Linked DNA regions of Prosthecobacter dejongeii. The protein of the gene in region 1 interacts with the protein of each later gene in a pairwise test. Links are inferred from orthologs where the notes say so. Each region holds a gene or a part of one and is shown on either strand. Other genes may lie near its edges. The genes, in order: HNQ64_RS10055 and HNQ64_RS15200.

What was found.
Region 2: the proteins of HNQ64_RS10055 (region 1) and HNQ64_RS15200 interact in binary tests that used the Escherichia coli proteins (3 or more experiments, as listed by UniProt). The link is inferred for Prosthecobacter dejongeii from one-to-one orthologs.

The regions. Positions count from the first base shown.
Region 1 is NZ_JACHIF010000003.1:516,881-528,079, reverse strand. What follows is about bases 5,898-8,768. They hold HNQ64_RS10055 (cytochrome c oxidase subunit I), read left to right. Parts: upstream 5,898-6,292; coding sequence 6,293-8,245; downstream 8,246-8,768. Other genes in these bases: HNQ64_RS23910 (cytochrome c oxidase subunit 3), read left to right, coding at 8,292-8,768; HNQ64_RS10060 (c-type cytochrome), read left to right, coding at 5,898-6,036. Also shown: HNQ64_RS10090 (hypothetical protein), read left to right, coding at 1-515; HNQ64_RS10085 (c-type cytochrome), read left to right, coding at 651-1,316; HNQ64_RS10080 (hypothetical protein), read left to right, coding at 1,335-2,711; HNQ64_RS10075 (hypothetical protein), read left to right, coding at 2,720-3,103; HNQ64_RS10070 (cbb3-type cytochrome c oxidase subunit I), read left to right, coding at 3,125-4,603; HNQ64_RS10065 (cbb3-type cytochrome c oxidase subunit II), read left to right, coding at 4,600-5,289; more of HNQ64_RS10060, read left to right, coding at 5,317-5,897; more of HNQ64_RS23910, read left to right, coding at 8,769-9,704; HNQ64_RS10040 (cytochrome C oxidase subunit IV family protein), read left to right, coding at 9,744-10,070; HNQ64_RS10035 (hypothetical protein), read left to right, coding at 10,089-10,295; HNQ64_RS10030 (hypothetical protein), read left to right, coding at 10,318-10,509; HNQ64_RS10025 (cytochrome c oxidase subunit II), read left to right, coding at 10,529-11,199. UniProt on the Escherichia coli protein: Cytochrome bo(3) ubiquinol oxidase is the terminal enzyme in the aerobic respiratory chain of E.coli that predominates when cells are grown at high aeration.
Region 2 is NZ_JACHIF010000006.1:231,086-242,371, reverse strand. What follows is about bases 3,699-6,656. They hold HNQ64_RS15200 (pyridoxal phosphate-dependent aminotransferase), read left to right. Parts: upstream 3,699-4,576; coding sequence 4,577-5,737; downstream 5,738-6,656. Other genes in these bases: HNQ64_RS15190 (diacylglycerol/lipid kinase family protein), read right to left, coding at 6,607-6,656; HNQ64_RS15195 (metallophosphoesterase family protein), read right to left, coding at 5,783-6,604; HNQ64_RS15205 (hypothetical protein), read left to right, coding at 4,010-4,543; rarD (EamA family transporter RarD), read right to left, coding at 3,699-3,930. Outside these bases: HNQ64_RS15230 (FAD-linked oxidase C-terminal domain-containing protein), read left to right, coding at 1-411; HNQ64_RS15225 (beta-ketoacyl synthase N-terminal-like domain-containing protein), read left to right, coding at 408-1,490; bifunctional pyr operon transcriptional regulator/uracil phosphoribosyltransferase PyrR, read left to right, coding at 1,563-2,123; HNQ64_RS15215 (aspartate carbamoyltransferase catalytic subunit), read left to right, coding at 2,120-3,049; more of rarD, read right to left, coding at 3,046-3,698; more of HNQ64_RS15190, read right to left, coding at 6,657-7,551; quinolinate synthase NadA, read right to left, coding at 7,649-8,590; HNQ64_RS15180 (hypothetical protein), read left to right, coding at 8,830-9,144; HNQ64_RS15175 (hypothetical protein), read left to right, coding at 9,148-9,615; HNQ64_RS15170 (MFS transporter), read right to left, coding at 9,665-11,286. UniProt on the Escherichia coli protein: Shows aminotransferase activity with methionine and histidine as substrates, and to a lesser extent also with phenylalanine.

The DNA.
Region 1 (11,199 bases):
TTAAAACGAAGGCCCCAGTCGGCAAAGTTTCCAATCAACCAGGCCCCAAGAAAATCGCCAAACCAGCCATTCGCCCCCCTCTCCTCCCCACACGACCAACGGCCCACGAGGCATCGGCCAGTCCATCCCCTCCAGCGATTCAGGAAATCGCGCCCACTGGCCTACCCAAAACGGTGCCACTGACCGTCAGTGTCCAGACTTCTCAAGGCCTGGCGGCCAATGGCAATACCCACCCGGCCAATCTCCTGGTCATCGTAACGTGTGCTGGCTGGCCCGTGACGGAATTGGATAAAAACCACTTCACCCTTATGGAGCACTTTGAAGTACCCGGACAGGTGGCCTCCTTCAGCAACAGTATCAGTTCCTTTCGCAATGCGGGAAGCGGAGCTTATCTTTTGCAGACCAAACCCATCAATGGGGCTCCCTGGAAAACGGGTCATCACCTGGGCCAGCTCCTGGTCTCAAATTCCGAAGACCAGCAAGGACAGGCCGCTTTCAAGCTCATTGTGCGGTGAATCTGCCCGAAGCACTGATTTTCAGCCCTGAGAAAATCGAAATCGTCCTTGCAATGTCACCGTGAGTTTTTAATCTTCGTATGCTTGTGAAATTTTTCACAAGCTCAGATCAGGCGTCCCTCGCCAGCTCGTTCCATGAAATATTTCTTCCTCAGCTACCTCTTTGTTGCCGCGATTGTCGTCGCTGCCTTTGGCACACGTGGCAGCAAGTCTGAATTGCCGCCCCTGGAAATCTTCCAAGACATGGACCACCAGGCCAAAGTGAAGTATCAAGCCAAGAGTGATTTCTTTGCCGATGGCCTCGGTGCACGTCGCCCCGTCAAAGGTACGGTCCCAGTGGGTTTCGAAATCCCGGCCAAGCCTGCTTCCGCCCCTGATTTCAAGCCGCCGCAGTATGGCTTCACCAACGGGCTCGACTATTATAACACTGGAAAAATCGGTGACTATTATGGCGACGGCCTTCCCCAGGAAGTGACGCTCAATAAAGCCCTCATTGAGCGCGGCGAGCGTCAGTTCAATATCTATTGCGCCGTCTGTCACGGTGCCTCCGGAAACGGCAAGGGCATCACCTCGAAGTACGGCATCATGACCGCCTTCAATCTTCACCAGAACGGCAGCACCGACCCTGCCAATGCTGGCGCTTACCGCGCTGACGGTGCCATTTACGATGTGATCACGAACGGCAAAGGACTGATGGGCCCCTACGGTGGCAACATCACCGTTCAAGATCGCTGGGCCATTGTGGCCTACATCCGCGCCATGCAGGTGGCGGTGAAGGAAAACAACGTGTCCGTCCAGTAACAGCAGGCATTTCAAGGCATGAGTCACCACGTCACATTCAACGACCTGCCTCCGGGCGGTGAGAAATTCGAAACCGCCAAAGGCGGCAAGCTTATCAGCGCCTTCGGGGCTGCTGGCTTGCTGGGCATCGCAGGCTCTGCCTACATGTTTTTTGCCAAGCCGGATGTTTTTGCTTACAGCTGGCTCTTCGCCTTCTTCTTTGCTTTCACCTTCGTCTGCGGTGGCTGCTTCTGGATCCTCCTCCACAGCGCCTCCAACTCAGGCTGGGGTGTCGCCGTCCGTCGTCTTTGGGAGCAATTGGCCAACATGGTCCTCCCGCTCGCTTTCCTGGGCATCCCCCTCCTCTTCCCTCAAGTGCAGACGCATCTGTATGAGTGGATGAATCACCACCGCGAGGCTAAAACCCAGCTTGTGGCGTCTGAACACGCCGGCGCTGACAAGCACGCTGAAACCGCCGCTGCCCCTGCACACGAAGAAGGCGATGAGCACCACGCTCCACACTCCATCAAGGATCAGCTTCATCACAATTCCCTCAGCAATCCACATCTCCACATCCTGGTAGAGAAGTATGGCTACCTGAATGTGGACGCTTGGTATTTCCGCTTCGCTTTTTACTTCTTCATCCTCTGGCACATCGCTCGCACGCTTCGCAAGAAGTCGGTCATGCAGGATCAGGACGGTGACATCACCCACACCATCAAATCCCGCACTTTCTCCTGCCGCTGGCTTCTCTTCTACGCCCTGACGGTCACCTTTGCAGCCGTGGATTGGTTGATGACCCTCGACTACTCTTGGTTCTCCACCATGTGGGGTGTTTATATCTTCGCTGGTTGCGCTTGGGCCTCCATGGCCCTCACAATCCTCCTCGTGACCTGGCTCAAAGGCCTCGGTTACATGAAGCAAGTCGTCACCGAAGAACATTATCACCTCATGGGCAAGCTGCTCTTCGCCTTCACGGTGTTTTGGGCTTACATCGCCTTCAGCCAGTATTTCCTCATCTGGTACGCCAACATCACGGAAGAAACACGCTTCTACCTGACCCGTAACACCGAAGGCTGGCGCTGGGTGTCCATCTTCATCGTAGTGGGCCACTTCATCGGTCCTTTCGTCCTCCTTCTCTCCCAGCCTCGCAAGAAGAACCCCGTCGCAGTATGCTTGATCTGCCTTTGGATTCTCTTCATGCACTTGGTGGACATCTACTGGAACGTCATCCCAGAACGTGGCCCTTCTTTGGGGCTCGGCTGGTGGGTGGATGGTGCATGGGTGGGTGACGTGGTTGCCTTGTTTGCTGTTGTTGGCACCATGGGCTTCGTCTTCCTCCGCAGCCTTTCCCGTTACAGTCTCTACCCCTGCCGCGACCCGCGCCTTCTCGAGTCCGCCAACGTCATCAACTGATTCTTTTCATGTCTTCGATTGCTACCCCTTCGAAAGCCGGAGCTACCTTCCTTTGGGTGCTTGGCGCATTCGCCAGCTTTGCCGTGCTGTTTTACGTCATTCAGGCTTCCTTTGCCACCCAGGGTGCTGAAGATCCACGTGCCCCTGAACGCCTGGCTAACAAGGAAGAAATTCTCAAGGCCCAAAACGAACTCATCACCAAGATGGGCCTCAAGGATTCTGAGAAAAAAGCCGCTATCTTCGCCAAGACCCTCGAAACCCTGAAAGCTAAGCCCGCTGGCGCTAGCACTCAGGTTGTCCCTGGTTCTCCCACTCAACTGAAACAGGCGGCCGCTCCGGCCCCTGCTGCTCCGGCTCCCGCCGCCCCAGCAGTTACTCCTCCTGCGAACTGATTTTTCTTGCCCCTGGAACCTATGCAGACCTCCCCAGCATCCACGGACACCCTCGCTGACAACATTCGCCGCGCGGCGATTGACAAGTCGGTGAAAGGCCCGGTGCTCTTCCTCTTCCTCAATGGCGCCTTCTGGTTGATGGCTTCCACCATTTTGGGCGTCCTTGCTGCCATCAAGCAATTCGCTCCCGATTTCCTCGGCGCTTGCAGTGTGCTTCAATACGGCCGCCTTCAACCTACCCATATCAATGCTCTTGTTTATGGTTGGGGTGTTCAGGCTGGCCTAGGTGCCATGCTTTGGCTCATGGCTCGTCGTTCGGGCCAGGAGCTTCGCACGGGCAAAAGCGTCCTTTATGTGGCTGCTATTTTCTGGAACATCGCTGTCACCATCGGTCTCGTTGCGATTCTTCTCGGCAAAAGCACCTCGATGCAGTGGTTGGAAATGCCGTCCTTCATCTGGCCAGTGCTTTTAATTAGCTTTCTCGCCTTTGCCTGGCCCATGGTATTCATGTTTGGCCGTGCTTTCCGCCCAGAAGGTTTCATGGTGAGCACCTGGTACATCATTGGTGCTTGTTTCTGGTTCCCCTGGATTTTCGTCACTGCCAACGTCGCCCTTCATTGCCTTCCTGGTCTAGGTGCACTGGGTGCTGGTATCAATGCTTGGTACGTTCACACGATGATCTTGCTGTTCTTCGCTCCTGTGGCGATCGGTGCAGCTTATTACTTCATCCCTAAAATCACCGGCCAACCCATCGCTAGCTCTCAGCTTTCTCAAATTGGGTTCTGGCTCCTGGCAGTCCTCGGCGGTTGGACAGGTATGCAGCATTACATGGGCGGCCCTCTTCCTGCTTGGATGCCAGCCATCGGCGCTGCTACGGGAGTTCTTCTCTTGATTCCTGTCGGTGTGGTCGGTCTTAATCATCACCTCACCACCCTGGGCAAGCACAGCATGGTTGCCTCCAGCCCAACCTTGCGCTTTGTCTTCTTCGGAGCCCTTTTCTATCCAGTGAGCGGTGCCATCTTGGCCCTGATCTCCAACTTCTCCACCGGTGCTACTCTCCAGTTCACACAGGCCTGGTATGGTTTCCAGATCGTCGCAGTTTATGGCTTCTTTAGCATGACCATCTTCGGAGCCATTTATTACATCGTTCCTCGCCTCACTGGCTGTGAATGGCTCTCTGTTCGCCTCATCCGCAACCACTTCTGGTTCTCCGTTTATGGTATCGGCGCGATCGTCGTAACCAGTCTAGTCGCTGGTGCCCAGCAAGGTGGGGATCTAAACTCCCCTGAAATGTGGGATCAGGATTTCATGCAGCTCACGCTGAACCTTCGTCCTTACATCATCGCTCGCGCTATCGCCTGGGGCCTTATCACCTGGTCCAATGTTTGGTTCCTGATCCATCTCATGCTCATGGTCGCCGGTCTTGGCCGCCGCAGCTCTGCCCCGACGCTGCTTGAGCATGATCACGAAGAAGCCCTTCCCCACGCCGCCCACGCATGAGCCAGTTCCGCACCTTTATTCTCGCCCTCATCGCCAGCTTTGGTCTTCCTTGGCTGTGCCTGATTGTCGTCCCGGCAATCAAATATCAGGCCCTCACTCAAATCGCTTACGATAAGGATCGCGACGGTGTCGAAGGTCTGTTCCCGCCTGCACCCATCAACCGTCAAGGCCAGTTGGTCTATGCTCGTGAAGGTTGCGTCCAGTGTCACACGCAGATGATCCGCCCCACACAGCTCGCTCTCGATGGCTGGCGCAAAGGCTGGGGACAGGACCAGGAAGCCCGCCCGGCTGCGGCGGTTCGCTCCAACAACCTTCGTGACTATCTGGGTGAGCCCTTCGCTTTCCTCGGTGTCCAGCGCAGCGGTCCAGATCTCGCAAACTACGGCTGGCGTGCTCCTGAGCGAAGCCAGATCCACCAGATGTTGTTTGCTCCCAAGTCCCTTCACGACTGGTCCAACATGCCTTCCTTCGCTCACCTTTACACAGAGCGTCTCGCACAGGGGCAGCCTTCGAACAAAGCGCTGAAACTGCCGAAGAAATTTGCTGTGAAAGAAGGCTACGAAGTGATTCCAACACCAGAAGCCGAAGCTCTGGTGGATTACCTCCTCTCTCTCAAGAAAGATTACCCTGTTCCTGGTGAATCCGCCGCTGTCGCTGCAGCCCCTGCTGCTGCTGCCAAGAAATAATTTTCGGAACACTCGCGACCCCCGCCTATGAGCGCTCCTTCCTCCTTCCCCAATCCCGACAGCAACGATCTCGACCGTCTTCACGCCGCCGTGAAGCGTGAAAAGGCCGATCTCGCCCCAGGCACAGAACCCGCGCCGATGTGGGTGATCTTCCTGTTCATGATCGTCGCCATCATCGCCGGTGGCCAACTTGGCCCGATGACCGGCGGTTATAGTTTTGATGTCAGCAACCCATTCACCGCTTCCAAATCCTCCGACCCACGCGGTGGTGCTGGTGGTGATGTGGCTGCTGCCGATCCTTTCCAGACTGCCATGAAAAAAGGCGCCAATGGTTACGCCGTCTGTGGTGGTTGCCATCAAGGTAACGGTGCAGGTCTTGCTGGCCAGTATCCGCCCCTTGCAGGTTCCGAATGGGTCTTGGGTGGCACGGAGCGTCTGATTCGTGTCGTGCAGCACGGTCTTGTCGGCCAGGTTACGGTGAAAGGACAGAACTACAACTTCCCTGGCGGTATGCAGGCCTTCGGTGCGGGGATGTCCGCGACTGACCTCGCCAATGTGTTGACTTACATTCGTAACTCTTGGGGCAATGAAGCTCCGATGATCACCAAAGAAATGGTTGAAAAAGTTCGCGCTGAAGAAAAACGCGCCACTCAGTGGACCATGGCTGATCTTGAAGCTTTCAAAGATAAAAACGTCCCTGGAGACATCCCAGCAGGCCCGGGCGCCACAGCCCCTGCCGCTAAGTAATCGAAGATTTATTTTCATGTTCTGCAAATGGCATTCCGTTGAAGGCAAGGCGCCCCAGGCAGCCTCAGTCTCGGTGTGGCCAGTTGGACAAAATCTTGTGTCCCCGACGATGGTCCAGCCAGTGCTGAACCATCGTTCTTTGCCTCTAGAAATCAGGGATTCCCAGGCCAATCATACTCCTCATTTTTTCGTCGCTTAGGCCACGTCTTTCCACATTTCTGCCACGTAGCTTTCAGGTTCCTTTTTCAATCATCTTATGAGCGCCGCCGCCACCACCCACGATCACTCCCACGGAGCCGATCATGCGCATGACCACCACGAGCCGGGATTCTTCGGCAAGTATATCTTCTCCTGTGACCACAAGGTCATCGGCATTCAGTACGCACTCAGTGGTTTGCTTTTCCTGCTTCTGGGGTTCTTCCTCATGTTGCTCATGCGCTGGAGCATTGCCTTCCCAGGCCAGCCTGTTCCAGGATTGCTGTTTGTGGAGAGCCTCCCTGTCCTAGGCCCCCTCTTCCATGAAACTATTGGTCGCTGGGCACCTGGCGGTATCGTCAATGGTGAACTGTACAACATGCTTGGGGCCATGCACGGTACCATCATGGTGTTCCTCGGCATCGTGCCTCTCGGTTTCGCAGGTTTCGTCAATTTCGTCATGCCGCTTCAGATTGGCACGATTGATATGGCCTTTCCGAAACTCAACATGTGGAGCTTCTGGCTCTTCTTCGTCAGCGGCGTCCTGATGATTTACAGCTTCTTCGTTGGCACAGGTCCGGTTCAAACAGGTTGGACCATGTATTCCCCACTCGCTTCCACCACCACGCTAGCCGTCACGAACGTTTGGGCACACGGTCACACTTGGTGGCTCACCGCCATGGTGTTTAACATCTCGGCCTCTCTTCTGGGGTCTGTGAACGTCATCACTACCGTGATCAACCTTCGTGCCAAAGGCATGAGCTGGATGCGGATGCCGTTCTTCTGCTGGGCCATGTTTGTCACCAGCTTCCTCCTCCTTCTGGCCTTCCCTCCTCTGGAAGTGGCCGCTCTTCTCCAGCTTGTGGACCGTGTCTTTGGTTCCAGCTTCTTCCTTCCGACCGGTCTGATGGAAGGTGGTCAGCACCTCGACATCTCCGGTGGTGGTAGCCCGCTGCTTTACCAGCACCTTTTCTGGTTCCTGGCTCACCCAGAAGTGTACGTTTTGATCCTCCCTGCCTTCGCTATCCTGTCGGAAGTCATCCCGGCAAATACCCGTCGTCCGCTTTGGGGATACAAGTCCATGGTCTATGCGGCTATGACCCTCGGCTTCCTCAGCTTCTTGGTTTGGGCTCACCACATGTATCTGACAGGCATGGGCACCATGATGTCCACCTACTTCCAGATCACTACCGTGCTGATTTCCGTGCCGTCGGTGATCCTTCTGACCGGACTGATGATCTCTCTCTGGGGCGGATCCATCCGGTTCACTCCACAGATGTTGTTCGCATCTGCCTTCTTGCCCATGTTCGGTATCGGTGGTCTGACTGGTCTGCCGCTCGCTTTCACCTTCATTGACTTGGCTCTACACGATACTTACTACGTGATCGGTCACTTCCACTATGTTGTGGCTCCAGGCACCATTTTTGCCCTCTTCGCCGGTGTGTATCATTGGTATCCGAAGATCACTAGTCGCATCATGAGTGACTTCCTGGGCAAGCTGCATTTCTGGCCTTCCCTCGTCGGCATGAACTTGATCTTCGCTCCGATGTTCATTCAGGGCATGGGTGGCTTCCACCGCCGCTGGTATGACGGTGGTAAGTATTTCGAGCAGACCAGCAGCGCATCCAACTGGGTGACCAAGCTGACCTCGGACTTCTTCAGCATCTTCGGCATGGACGTCCCCAACAATCTTCTCGGTCTTAACGTGCTGATGACCGTTGGCGCAACCATCCTCGCCCTGGGCCAGGTGCCTTTCATCCTGAACGTCTTCCTCAGCATCAAAGCTGGCAAGAAAGCCAATAGCGACAACCCCTGGCATTGCACCACCCTTGAGTGGGCGACTCCAACGCCACCTCCACACGGTAACTTCACATTTGAGCCGATCGTCACTCGTGGCCCTTACGAATACAGCGTTCCTGGCTGCACCCAGGATTACCTTCCCCAGTGGGAAAGCGAGCCCGGCAAAGCTGCCACCGCTCCTGCCTCCACCTCTGCCCCGGTTGCTCATCATTGATCCGAGCCCAGACCTGAGAACTGAACCCTGAGCAATTCCCTTCGCAATGGACATCCCCTATACCGTAACCGCCCGTCCCGACACGGGCCTCTACAATGCCAAAGTCGGCATTTGGCTCTTCCTCGCTTCTGAGGTGATGCTTTTCGGCGGCCTTTTCTCTTCCTACATCTTCCTGCGTGTGGGGGCTGACTACCACTGGCCCGTGCATGAGCTGAACGTTACAATGGGATTCATCAACACCTTGGTGCTGATCTTTTCCTCCGTGACGGTCTTGCTCGCTTGGGCTAACTTGAAGCTGCGAAACATCGGCAAATTCAAGATGTATCTGGCCATCACAATCCTTTGCGCCATGGCATTCATGGTCATTAAGGGTTTTGAATACAACTCCAAATTCAATCACTACGCTGTTAAACTGACGGATGGCACCTTCCTTACCGGTCACTTGGACGAGGGTTATGAAATCAAGTTTGGCGAAGCCAAGGAATTCACTCTCACCATCACGGGTGAAAACAAGGCTGTTAACGCTGATCCTGCTGGCTACGTCGTGCCTTTCGTGGACGGCGAACTGCCTTCCTTTAAACTTGATTCTGGCGAGGAGTTCTCGTTGGAAGCTTCCGCTTTCAAAGCCTTCCAGAAAAAGACTGTCGCTGCCGCTAAAGAAACCCTCGAAAAGCGCCGTCAGGAACTGCGTGATCAAGGCAAAGCCGACAAAGCTCGCGAGCTGAACATTGTCCCTGACACGACGGTCAAGATCATCGCTAGCCAGCCCGTGAAGTTCAAGGTCAAGCCCTCCAAGCTTCTCGGTTACTCCTCTGACGCCATCACTTTCGCTGACGGCACCACCGCCAAGGGCAAGTTGATTGACGACAAGATGACTCTTACCGTGGACGGCGTGGATACTCGCTCCGTACCCGACGCTGAGAAGTCCCTGGCCTGGAACAGCCAGTATCTCGGTGAAGGTTGGAAGAAGGCCTTCATTGCCAAACGCGACGAAGCGCAGGCTGAATTCAAGGAACACTACCCGAACCGCGATCCTCAAAAGAGTGCCACGCACCAGAAAGAAGCTTTTTACCTGCACATTCATTCTGCCACACCTCCTGCTGAAGGTGCCCATGGAGACGGTCATGCAGCTGAGGCTAAAGCTGAACACGGTGAATCCCACGACGCGCACGCCGCCCACGGACCAAAAGTGGTGCTGGAAAAGAAAGACATCGCTTTCTACTCCAACTACACACCGAAACTGAACACCTACTACGCTATCTACTTCACCCTCACAGGCCTGCACGGCCTTCACGTGGTGGCCGGTGCACTGGTGCTCACCTACTTCCTCTTGTTTGACGGCAAAATGCTTCGCAACGACCCTGAGCGCCTTGCGAACCGCGTGGAAGTCGGTGGCCTGTTCTGGCACTTTGTGGACTTGGTGTGGATCTTCCTGTTCCCACTTCTTTATCTCCTGTAATCGCCAGCTCTCCTCTTCACCTTTTCCCTCTCAAGTTTTATGGCCGACAGTCCTGAAGAAATCCACAAGTCGATCAAGAAGATCCTCATCGTCGGAGGAGCCCTTGCATTCCTCACCGCCGCTACAGTGGGTCTTTCCTATGTGGAATTGCCCACCCACAGCATGAACATTCTGGCGGGCATGATCCTGGCTGCTTTCAAGGCAGGTCTTGTCGCGCTGATCTTCATGCACTTGAATCATGAAAGCCCCCTGATTTACAAAATCTTGGCTTTCACAGGAGCCTTCGCCATCGCGTTGTTCTTTCTGTTCGTATTCTCTGCCAGTGATCCACTCGTGTTCAGTGGATTCTACGACAGCAACAACTGATCTCCCCCTTCACTGGTTATGTCCCTCAAGCACTTCCACATTGTCTTTCTCTTTTTCGCCATTCTCGGTGACCTGGGTTTTTGGCTGTGGACTCGCATGCTCCCAGAGCAGGCGGCTTCTTTGGGGGTGACTGGCCTGGGTGCTTTCGCTGGTTGGCTCAGTCTTGTCATGACGGCCTATGGCATCTGGTATGTGGTGAAAAAGAGCCGCACCATCATTGTCTGAATCCTCTCACCTTGCTTCCACCATGAGCGCTTTCTTTTTCCAGCTTGCCTGCGCCACCTGCCGCCCAGATCCGGGCAGTGTGATGGCTCAGGCTCAGGATTTAGCCGTTCTGGTGATGTTGGGTTTCCTTGCCCTCGGTATGGGTGCCGTGGGTTTGATCTTCATTAACTTTGTCCGTAAACAAAACCGTCTCTCCGCTGACGCGCAGCTTTAATTTTCTCTCGTAATCTCTCATGAGCGTCTCTGACATCAATACCTGGATCGGCATCACTCAAAACGCCTCTGAGCACGGCGGTCTTGTGGATCACATGCTCGGCTTCGTCCATTGGTTCATGCTGGCCCTGTTCATCGGCTGGTCCATCTTCCTCACGATCGCCTTCACGCGTTTCCGTAAGTCGAAAAATCCCTCTGCGGATTACCACGGCGTTCGCGGCCATGCCTCCACCCACATCGAAATCGGCGTGGTCGTGGTGGAAGCCATCCTTCTCTTGGGTTTCGCCTTTCCTCTGTGGTCCCGCCAAGCTGATGACTTCCCGACCAGCCCAGACACCATCAAAATCCGCGCCCTTGGCGAGAAATTCCTCTGGAACTTCCAGTATCCTGGCAATGACATGATGCTGAGCACCTGGAGCATGAAGGGAATCACCCCGTCAAACGTGACTGGCCGTGATCTCATGGACCCGAATGGTAAGGATGACTTTGTCAGCCCTAGCACCATGAAACTCCCTGTCGGCCGCCCAGTCATTGTGGACGTCAGCAGCAAAGATGTGATTCATAATCTGGCTCTCGTGCCAATGCGTTCCGCCCAGGATGCTATACCAGGCGTGAAAGCTCATATGTGGTTCAAGCCGGTGAAGACAGGCACTTGGGATATTATCTGTGGTCAGCTTTGCGGCCCAGGTCA
Region 2 (11,286 bases), on another replicon or contig:
AATGCCTTCTCCGCCCTGGCCCGCGTGATGCCCACCACCATCCTGGAAGACGTCACCGTGCCGCGCACGGAGCTAGCGCACATGGTCGGCTTCATCCGCGAATGCGCCATCCGGCATAACCTCAAGGTGGGCACCTTCGGCCACCTCGGCGATGGCAACCTGCACCCCACTTTCCTGACCAATGAGCGAGACCACGAGGAGATGCATCGCGTGGAGGCGGCGCTGGAGGAAATCGTCAATGAAACCCTGCGCCTGGGCGGTACCGTAACGGGTGAGCATGGCGTCGGCCTCGCCAAAAAAGCCTTCGTCCGCCGCCAGCTAGGCGATGGCAGCTACGAGCTGATGAAGAGCATCAAGCGAGCACTCGATCCCCAGTGCCTGCTAAATCCTGGCAAGATTTTTGATCTGTGAGCCGCAGCATTGCCATCACTGCCGCTGAGACGGCCTGCGCCCTCGGAGACACCCTGGATGCCAGCCTGGCCACTTGGCAGGCAGGCCGCAGCGGCCTGAGCCAGCAAGAGGGTCTCCTGGCCGGCCGTATCGCAGATCGCAGCGTGCTCAAAGGCCGCCGTTACGGGGCGGCCAGCAATCTGGGCGTGCAGGTGGCCCGCCGGGCCGTGGCCCGCGCTGGCTGGAGCGAGGCCGAGACCCGCAACGCCTGGCTCTTTGCTGCCAGCAGCCGGGGCAATGCCGGGGAGTTGCTTGGTTCCCACGCCTGGCGTCGCCCTTCCCGCCGCTTCAGCGCCAGCAATACCCTGCACAGTGAAATCGCCGCCGCCATCAGCATCGAGCTCGGCATTCGCGGCCCCTGGCAGATGATTTCCAATGGTTGCTCCGCCGGGCTGGACGCCCTCGGGTTCGCCTGGATGGCCTTGCAGGCTGGGCTCACTCAAAGGGCACTTGTCGTCGCTGTGGACCTGCCGCTTTACCCGGAACTGCTGCGTGATTTCCAGGATACACGGCTGCTTTCCACCAGTGGCCGCAATGATCCCTTGTCTCCCCACACCTCCGGTTTTCACCCCGGCGAGGCCGGCGTGGCCCTGACGCTAGAACTCGGCGGTCAAGGCCCGGTAGTGAAACGCTATGCCGCCAATAGCGATGCCTACGACTCCCTCGTCATTCCTGAGGATGGCGCACCCCTGGCCGAGTTGCTCGCAGGTTTTGAAAAACCCGCGCTCCTCTGCCCGCACGCCACTGGCACGGCCAATCACGCCCAGGCGGAAATGAATGCCCTGCGCAGCACCTATCCACAGGCGCCGCCGCTGCTGCTGCTGAAACCCTTCACCGGCCACACGCTCGGGGCCAGTGGTCTCCTGGACATCGCCCTGATTTCCGAGGCCCTCCGCTGTCGTGCCATGCCGGGGAACCTTTCCGGCCTCACCTGCCCTGACAGCCTGTGTTTAGACCTCCCGCCGAAGCCCCAGAGCGTGCTCAAAATCGCCTCCGGCATGGGTGGCCACAATGCGGCAGTGCTGCTGACCCACGAATGATCTCTGGCCACAGGCAACGGCAAATTCGGGAATTTCGTTGACGCTCCCGCCACTCTGCATTCATCTCAAACCGTGACCCAACCGCCTGACAAACTCCGCCAACTCCTTGACGCCGCCGGAGTGGCGCGTTGCCTGGATGAGATCGCGGCCGCCATTGATGCCCGTTGGAAAAACGAAGCCCGCATTGCCCTGGTGGGCGTCTATCGCCGGGGGGTGCCCTTTGCCCGTGCCCTGACCGAGCGCCTGCGGGCCCGTGGCCGTGAGGTGGACTTTGGTAAGATTGATATCACGCAGTATCGCGATGACCTGCAGACCATGAAGGTGGTGCCAAAGCTGGAAGGTTCCGATCTCGGCTTTGATCTGGACGATGCCGTCGTCATCCTCTGCGACGAAGTCATTTACACCGCCCGCACTTCCCGCGCCGCTTTGGAGGAGTTGCTAGATTTTGGCCGCCCTCGCTGCGTGCAGTTCGCCGTGCTGGTGGACCGCGCTGGGCGCGAACTCCCCCTCCAGCCCGACTACGTCGGCATCCGTGTGGACCTGCCCGCTGAAGAGCGCGTGAGCGTGCGCTTCGCTGATGGCGACGGCTGGGACGAAGTATTTGTTAGACCTTGGCAAAAGACAAACGCATGAGCCTCACCCCGCGCAAAGACCTCCTCGACATCGCCTCCCTCACGAATGAGGAAATCGAGTTCGTGCTCGCCAATGCGGTGCCGTTCAAAGACCTCTTCAAACGCAGCGTCAAGAAGGTGCCCACGCTTAAAGGACAAACCGTGCTCACACTCTTTTATGAGCCCAGCACCCGCACCCGATCCTCCTTTGAAGTGGCGGCCAACCGCCTTTCCGCCGATGTCACCCACTTTGACATCGAGTCCTCCAGCGTGGTGAAGGGCGAGTCCGTGCTGGATACCGTGGAGACCTTGGAATCCATGCGCGTGGACTACATCGTGGTGCGGCATAAGCAGTCCGGCATCCCCAGCCTCATCGCCAAAAACACCCGCGCCAGCGTCATCAATGCCGGCGATGGCTGGCATGCCCACCCCACCCAGGCCCTGCTGGATGCCTTCACCCTGCGTGAAAAATTCAAGGACCTGCGCGGTGCCCGTGCCCTCATCGTCGGGGACATCCAGCACAGCCGCGTGGCCCGCAGCACCAGCCTCATCTTCCGCCGCCTGGGTATGCACGTCGCCTACCTCGCCCCCGGGTCCATCATGCCGCGCGAGACTCCTGAGGACGTGAAACTCTTTGGCAACTGGACCGATGCGCTAGATTGGAAACCGGACGTTGTTTACCTCCTGCGCGTGCAGAGCGAGCGCATGGACGAACCCTTCTTCCCCAGCGCTGCCGAGTATCACAAGAACTACGGCCTCACCGATGCCCGCGTGGAGATCCTCAAAGAGCGCGGCCTCTGGCTCATGCATCCCGGCCCCGTCAATCGCGGCGTGGAGATCACGGACAGGGGCATGAACTACGAGAAGAGCCTCATCAATCAGCAGGTGGAAAACGGCATCGCCGTGCGCATGAGCGTGCTCTACTGGCTGAAGCCGGGAGCTGTCTAAGTCGTCTCCTGTTTTTTGGAAAGCTGGTCCACACAAAACACAGCAACCGCACTCCAGATGAGCGCGAAGGCCACCAGGGACAGCGGGCTCAGCGGCTCGCCATAGGCCAGCACGCCCAAAAGAAATTGACCTGTGGGAGCCAGGAATTGCAGCAGGCCTAACAAACTAAATGGCAATTTTCTGGCCGCATGAGCAAAGCCCAGCAAGGGCACCGTGGTGACTACTCCGAGGCCCATCACCAGGGCCAAATCCAGCTCACTGCCACTGCCAAAAATCGCCCGACCCTGAGCCGAAGCCCAGAGCAAAAAACCACCCGCCACTGGCAGGGCCACCAGAGATTCCGTGGCTAGCCCCGCCAAGGCCCCCTGCGCGGACTTCCGCCGTACCAGCCCGTAAAAACCAAAGCTGAAGGCCAGCACGAGGGCAATCCACGGCGGCCTCCCGACTGCAATCATTTGCAGCAATACTCCGCCAGCGGCGAGGCCGATGCTGATCTTTTGCCGACGAGAAAGCGTCTCCCCCAAGAGCACACAACCGATCAGCACATTCAGCAGCGGATTCAAAAAGTAACCCAGGCTGCATTCTACCAGATGCCCATGCTGCGCGGCCCAGACAAAGGTGCCCCAGTTGATCCCCAGCAGCACCGCTGCCAGCGCATGCGTGCGCAGGATGTCCCCGCGCCGCAGATCCCTCAGCCAAGCCCGAGCTTCACCGAACAGCAGCAGTAGAGGCACCGTCAGCGCCAGCGTCCACACCACCCGCTGAGCCACCGCAATGTCCGACCCGATGTGCCCCACCCATTTCCAATAAACCGGGATGATCCCCCACAGCCCAAAGGCCATGACCGCACTCAAAATGGCGGGTGTAGGCGGGCGTGGCATGGTACCTCATTAAGCACCAGATGACGGACAAAACAAAATGAGATAAAGGATCCAAATTCTTACGCTCAATTCGCCTCCCATGTCACCCCTCATCCAACACTTAATCTCCGAGATTGATTCTAACACACCAGACAATGATCTGAATGAAGTGTTGCTGACAGCTAGACAAGCTATTTTTAAACTCAATGGTTCACAGGAGTATTCACCTCAAGTGCTTGATGAGTGGCAAGATGAGCTACAGGAAACGAATCTAACTTCAGAAGAAATCAGCGCACTAGTTGCTCATTTAAAAGACTTCATTCGACGTCATCCAGATCAGCCCTTGGTCGGAACCGCCATATGGGCATTGACTGCGACAAACAGTATTAATGAAGCACATTTTTTTCGCAATCAGATCATAATCCACGCAAATGCACGAAGGTTTCATCCTGTGGATCAAGCTGACTATGGGCTGCTGCGTCTCGGCCTAGATCATATAAGGTGGGACTCCATGCGAGAGGTTTGGGATCGCCCTGGATCCGAGAGACCAGATTCATATTGGACGGCTGTAAAAATCTATCTACGGAGATCTCACTACCAAAGAATGCGAGCTGCACACAAATCACTCCGTTGACCGCCCGCCCGGCCCCTCTAGCATCGCGGGCTCATGCCTCAGCCAGCACGCCGCCTCGAAGTCTTTACTGAATCCGTCATCCGGGAGATGACGCGTCTTTCGAACCGTCATGGGTCCATCAATCTGGCCCAGGGGTTTCCAGACTTTGATCCGTCGGCGGAACTCATCGAAGCCCTCGCCGTGGCCATTCGCGGACCGCATCATCAGTATGCGGTCACGTGGGGGGCTCCCCGTTTCCGCCAGGCGCTGGCTCGCAAGCATTCGCAATATACAGGGCTGGATCTGGATGCGGACCGGCACCTGGTGGTGACCTGCGGCAGCACAGAGGCGATGATGGTGGCCATGATGACGGCCTGCGACCCGGGCGACAAGGTGATCGTCTTCTCCCCCTTCTACGAGAACTACGCTGCCGATGCCATCCTTTCCGGAGCCATCCCAGTACACATCACACTCCATGCGCCTAACTTTGAATTCGACCGCACGGAGCTGCGCCAAGCTTTTGCCGATGGGGCTAAGGCCATCGTTATCTGCAATCCCTCCAACCCCTGCGGCAAGGTTTTCACACGTGAGGAGCTGCTGTTCATCGCCGGACTGGCGGAGGAGTTCGATGCCTTTGTGCTGATGGATGAGGTGTATGAGCACATCGTGTATGCCCCGCACCAGCACACCTACTTTGCCACGCTGCCGGGCATGTGGGAGCGCACGCTGAGCTGTGGCTCCCTGTCAAAAACTTACTCCATCACGGGCTGGCGACTGGGCCATGTGATCGCCCCGGAAAACCTGATTTCACGGGCGAAGAAGGTGCATGACTTCCTTACGGTGGGTGCTGCTGCACCATTGCAAGAGGCGGCGGTTACAGCTCTGGATTTCCCCGCGAGTTACTACGAGGAACTGCAACGCGACTATGATGCGAAACGGGATGTCTTCCTGGGCTACATGCGCCAGACCGGGCTGTCCTTTTCCGAGCCCCAAGGGGCCTACTACACGCTGCTGGACATCAGCCCGCTGGGCTTTGCCACGGATACAGAGGCCGCCGCCTGGATGACCCAGGAGGTGGGCGTGACGGGCGTGCCGGGGTCCAGCTTTTACCGCGAGCCTGAGCATCGTTTCATCCGCTTCCACTTCGCCAAAAAAGAGGAGACGCTGCGGGCGGCTGGAGAAAAACTGGTGGAAGGCCTGCGGCGCGGAAGGTAGGCAGAACGAGCAACCCTGTGACCCACAAAACAGCGTGGATATCCATCACACCTCCTGCCAGTCCCGCTTTCCTTCTCCACGCTGAAAACGCCACAGCCTGCCCGGCTTGTATGCCATCCCGTCCCAGGTCCAGGCCTGGATGCTGAGCTTGCGGGCATCGCCCTCGATGACGTGGAATCCGTTAGGCTCGCCCTTCAAGCGATGCGAGATGGCCGTGGACACTGCCGACAGCACACAATTCCGTGCGGCACTGCCCCCACTGAGCCGCAGTGTCTGTGCATAGCTGATGTGGAAATGTCCCGCCAGCACAAGGTCCACCCCGGCAAGGTTCACCGATTGGGAAAACTCGCGCTGCCGCCCGATGAGATGCCGCCGTGTGCCCTGTGGAGGCGCTGCGGGGGGATGGTGCACCACCAGCACCCGCAGGGAATCTTCATCCACCGCCTGCCCCAGCTTCACCATGCGCGCCATCTGATGATGCGACAGCCGCCCGCGCGACCAGTCCAGGTGCCAGCCTGCGGTGCGCGCTGAATTGGTGCCCATGACAAACAGCCCCGGGCGGCTCCACACAGGCTCCAGGTCTTCCTGCACCAGTCGGCGGAAATGCCGCCAGGGGCGGCGAAAGCGCTCCCACACCACCCACCAGCGTGGCACGTCGTGGTTCCCCGGCACCACGAGTTGCGGGATGGCAATGGAGTCCAGAAAAACCCGTGCTTCCTCGAACTCGCGCGCGCGTCCGCGCTGAGTGAGATCCCCGCTCACGATAAGCAGCTCCGGGTTTGCCTTCAAAATGGCCTCACGGAGAAAGGCCGGTAGATCAGGGCTCACGGCCCCGAAGTGGAGATCCGAAATGTGGACCAGACGCATGATTAGGAGGCGGGTTCAGATTCCACCTCTTCAGCCAAACGTGGGGCGATGACCAGCAACGCTTTCGGCACCAATTTCACCCGCAGGGGCACGGGCAGTTTCTCCAGCTCCCCATCCATCATCACCGGGATGCGGCGTTTCCGAGTCACTCGGATCTCGAGATCAGTGGCATGCATGACCACGATTTCGCGGTCCTCTTTCCAGCGGCCCATGACCCAGGCAATGAAGGAACGCAGGAGGCCAAAGCGGGTCTGGTGCTTCGAGATGTAAACCGTGAAGTAACCGGCATCCAGACTGCGGCGTTTGGGGATGATGCCGAAGATGTCCTCGTAGTCGTTATTGGCCAGCAGGGCGATGCGGGTGCGGTGGCGCTCGATGCGGTCACCTTCCTGAAGGCAAAGATGCAATGGCGGATACGTGGCCGCGCTGCGAAGGGCATCCCACATCGTCCGGCAAGATTTCACAATCCAGCTCCCATGATACTCAGGCCTGCCCATGACCAGGGCCGGATAAAAACCCAGCACCACCACGCACATGTAGAGATTTCCCGCCACATCCAGCAGGTCCATCTTGCCTTCTGGGGCGGTCACCAGCGCACGGGCAGCCTCCTTCCAGTCCAGCGGCATGCCCACATCCCGCGCAGCCAGATTGAAGGTGCCCAGGGGTAGGATGCCCAGGGGCTTGTCATGCCCGGCAAAGACCGTCGCCGCTGTGGCCACGGTGCCATCGCCACCACCTACGATCACGGCATCTGCCCCGCCATCGCGGGCATTTTCCAGAGCCTTGCGCACCTCTTTCCCAGGCACCTGCTGGATCTCTACCGTGCAGCCCAGTTCTTCAAAGACCTCCTTCAGCCCTGCCTCCACCACATCCGGCCCCAGGGTGCAAAGGGTGCCAGATTCACGATTGAGAATGACGCAGAGATTCCGGCGATGATCGGGATTCATGAGGGGAGAATACGCGGCTACAGCACGTAGGTCGCGAGGAATAATCGCAACCACCCGCCTAACCACGTGCCCCTAACCTCAGGCTACCAACAAAAAATCACCGGCTGAGTTCCAGCATGCGCAAAATCGGCTTCTCCGCTCGTGCACGGATGTCCTCAGGCATGTTCACCTGGGGGGTGAGATCACGCAGGGAGTCGTGCAGCTTTTGCAGCGTATTCATTTTCATATAGCGGCAGTCCGCACAGGCACAGTGGCCGGTGGGACCGGGGATGAAACGTTTGCCTGGCACCTCGCGCTCTAGGCGATGCAGCATGCCGCTTTCCGTCACGATGATAAAGGTGCTGGCCTCGCTGGCCTGGCAGTAGTGCACCATCTTTTCGGTCGAGCAAACGACATCCGCCAGCACGCGCACCGCATACGTGCACTCCGGGTGCGCCACCACGGCGGCGTCTGGATACTCGTCCTTGATCGCCTGGATGCTGTCGCGGGTAAACTCCACATGCACGTAGCAGGCCCCTTTCCAGAGGTCCATCTTACGGCCCGTCTGCTCCATCACCCAGCTACCCAGGTTTTGGTCCGGCACGAATAGGATCGGGCGATCCTGCGGCGCGGCATTGACGATTTTCACCGCATTGCCGCTGGTGCAGATGCAGTCGCTCAACGCTTTCACATGCGCGCTGCAATTGATGTAAGCGATGACGTAATAGTTCTTCTCCGCATTCGCTTTCAAGAAAGCCTCCAACTGCGGCCCAGGACAGCTTTGCTCCAGCGAGCAGCCGGCATCCGCATCCGGCAGGATCACAGTCTTCGTCGGGTTCACGATCTTCGCCGTCTCCGCCATGAAATGCACCCCGCAAAAGGCGATCACATCCGCATCCGTCTCCTTCGCGTGGTAGGCCAGCCCGAGGGAGTCCCCGACAAAATCGGCGATCTCCTGAATCTCTTTGGACTGATAGTTGTGAGCCAGAATGACAGCATTCCGCTCCTTCTTGAGGCGGAGGATTTCAGAAACCAGGGTGGGGGTGGCGACAGCGACCATACCCATGATATAGCGGAGACTGCCCCAGGCTCAAGGAAGAACCTGTCTCATCAAGGTAGGCATCCGCTGCACCTCTCTGTTTTTATCTTCCCCTGATCCCGACTAACCAAAAATACGGACACCCCCATCCCTCCAGCACGAGGCAACCATGCAACGTGCAACAGCGCTGGCGGAAAAATATTTTGCTCTCAGCGGTCTAGGCTTGCCATCGAAACAGCTTTTTGACACGAAGAAGAGGTATGAGCGCAGCCCACCCCCCGCCCCTGACTCTCTTCACCCTTAAAGACGGTCTTGTCGAAAGCTCCGCCGACCAGGAACTGGTGGACGCCTTTGCTGCCGACTTTCAAGGTCTCCGGCATTTCGCTTCCAAGATTGGTGAAGCCCTGAACCTGGGCCATGCCTGGACAGGCACCCTCCAGGAAGAGGACCTGACCGTGAGCTACGCCTACTTTGGCGAAGGCACGAGTCCCAATGATCCAGGGGCAGGTTCCCTCATCGGCAAAAAAACTCTGCTTTTCGATTCTCTCACCCGTCTTACCACCCAGGAGGCTTAAACCATGGCTGCAAACATTACCCCTTCCCTGCGTTCCGCTCTGGAGCGCCTCAAACATGCAGGTGCGGTCAATGGCCTGCTGCTGGGCTGGCGGCGACAGATTCTGCTAAATCTCCTGCCCTATGAGGAATTCCGTGCCGAGCGTCTGCTGCAGACCGTGCATGATGGGCGAGACCACTTTTCCAGTGGCGGAGATCGCAATACGGAGACCTTTTGGTTTGGCTACGATGTCTGTCATGCACTGGTCTGCTTTCGCGGCGACTGCACACTGGTCATTCTGCACACGCGGGCGGAGGAGGGTGACTTCCTGAAACGCACGGCCGAGACCTTCCTGGAGGATAGCCAGCTTTTACTCGATTCCCTGCTGAATCCCACTCCTGAGGATGGGGGTGAAACCCAGCCTCTAGGCGATGCTGGCGAGGAGCCTGCCTTCAGTGACACGCATACCAACTTCATCAGCCGCGTAGCTTAAAATCCAAGAAAGTGGCAGGTGAGAATCATTACACCTGCCACTCACCGTTTTAGAGCACTGGCAGCAAGAAGCCCCGCTCATCCATCTTGATGCCAGGGAGGACCACCGGGCCAGGATTCTTGGGCGTCAGCATGGAGATCTCCAGCCCTTCTACGCTGGTCTTTACTGCATACCCTGGCAGCAGGCGGCCATAGGTATTGGGCATGATGCCCAGTTGCAGACCGCGTTCGCCCTCGGGCATTTCTGGGTCAGGCACACAGGTGGCGATGAGGGCCCCCGTTTCCTGGTGCAGCAGTCCACGGTAGATCGTCACGTCCTCAGAGACGGGCACTTGGGCATCCGCCCAAAGCATGGCGTATTTGCCCAGTCGCGACCATTCCACCACGCCTTCCAACTTTTGCACCAGGGTAGCATCGCCCACGGCCACCACGCTATTTTCGGCACAGCCGCTGATGCTGGCGGCCTCAGTCACTACGCGCACGCGGCCTTTCATGTCTGCAAAAGCGAGGAGCGTCTGGTGAATGACACTGCCCACGGGGGCCAGACACAGCAGGGTTTCCCCCTGGCGTACCCATTCACATTCCATGAGACGGAGGGCATTTCCGATGATCTGCTGCTTGTCGGCATGATCCGTATTTTGGAAGTCGCGACGGCTCAGGATGGCCTCGGCGCTGAGGGCCAAAATCTGGGCACGCACCGCCTCTGCCGTGGCTTCTTTGGCCGGGATCGGGTGTCCGAAATAGACCGTCACCGGGTAGCGCAGGTTCTTCGGCCATTTTTTGAAAAACAGCCCCCCTTCAAAGGAAAAGATGCTGCCATAGAGGCCATCCATATAGGCAGGCACCACCTGTGCATCGCCCTGGCGGGCCATGAGTTCGTAGCCTTTGCGCAGGTCATTGACGATGCCGTGGCGGGTGATCTGACCCTCTGGGAAAAGGCAGACAATTCGCCCCTCCTTCAGGGCGGCACCAACGGTCCGCACCGCATCCTTCGCCCGAGTCGGCGAGATAGGCACCGTACCGCAGATCTTCACAAACCAGGTCATGGCCGGGATGTTATAAAGCGCATCCCACATCACAAAGCGTACCTGCCGCGTGCAGGAGGCCCCCATGATGAAGGCATCCACGTAACTCACGTGGTTCGGCAGCAGCATGGTGCCACCATCTTTCGGGATACGCTCATGGTGCACAGACTTCACCTTGTAGATCGTCTTCACGATCGCCAGGGCCACAAAACGCAGCAGGTAATGCGGTAGGAGCTGCACGATGTACACCGTAGCCACCAGCATGAGCACACCCAGCAGCCAAAACTGCCCTTGGAAACTAAGTCCCAGAGCCTTCAGTCCCACTAGCACAGCCACGGCCAGCACCCCAGCCACACTGTCTAGCAGATTCATGGAGGCCAGCACACGCCCGCGTTTTTCCGAATCTGCCGTATCCTGAATGAAGGTCTGGATGGGCACCATGTAGCAGCCGCCCATGAAGCCGATAAGGCCCAAGACCCATAAAAACGCCTCGGAATTCACCGGAGTCAGCCCAGCCCAAAACAAGCTTCCCGCGAGCCCCAAAGCCCCCAGCGGAATGATGCCAAGCTGCACGCCACGGCGATTCACCCAGGAGATGAAAAGGCTGCCCACCACCGTACCGATCCCCACCATGAGGGTCATCTTTG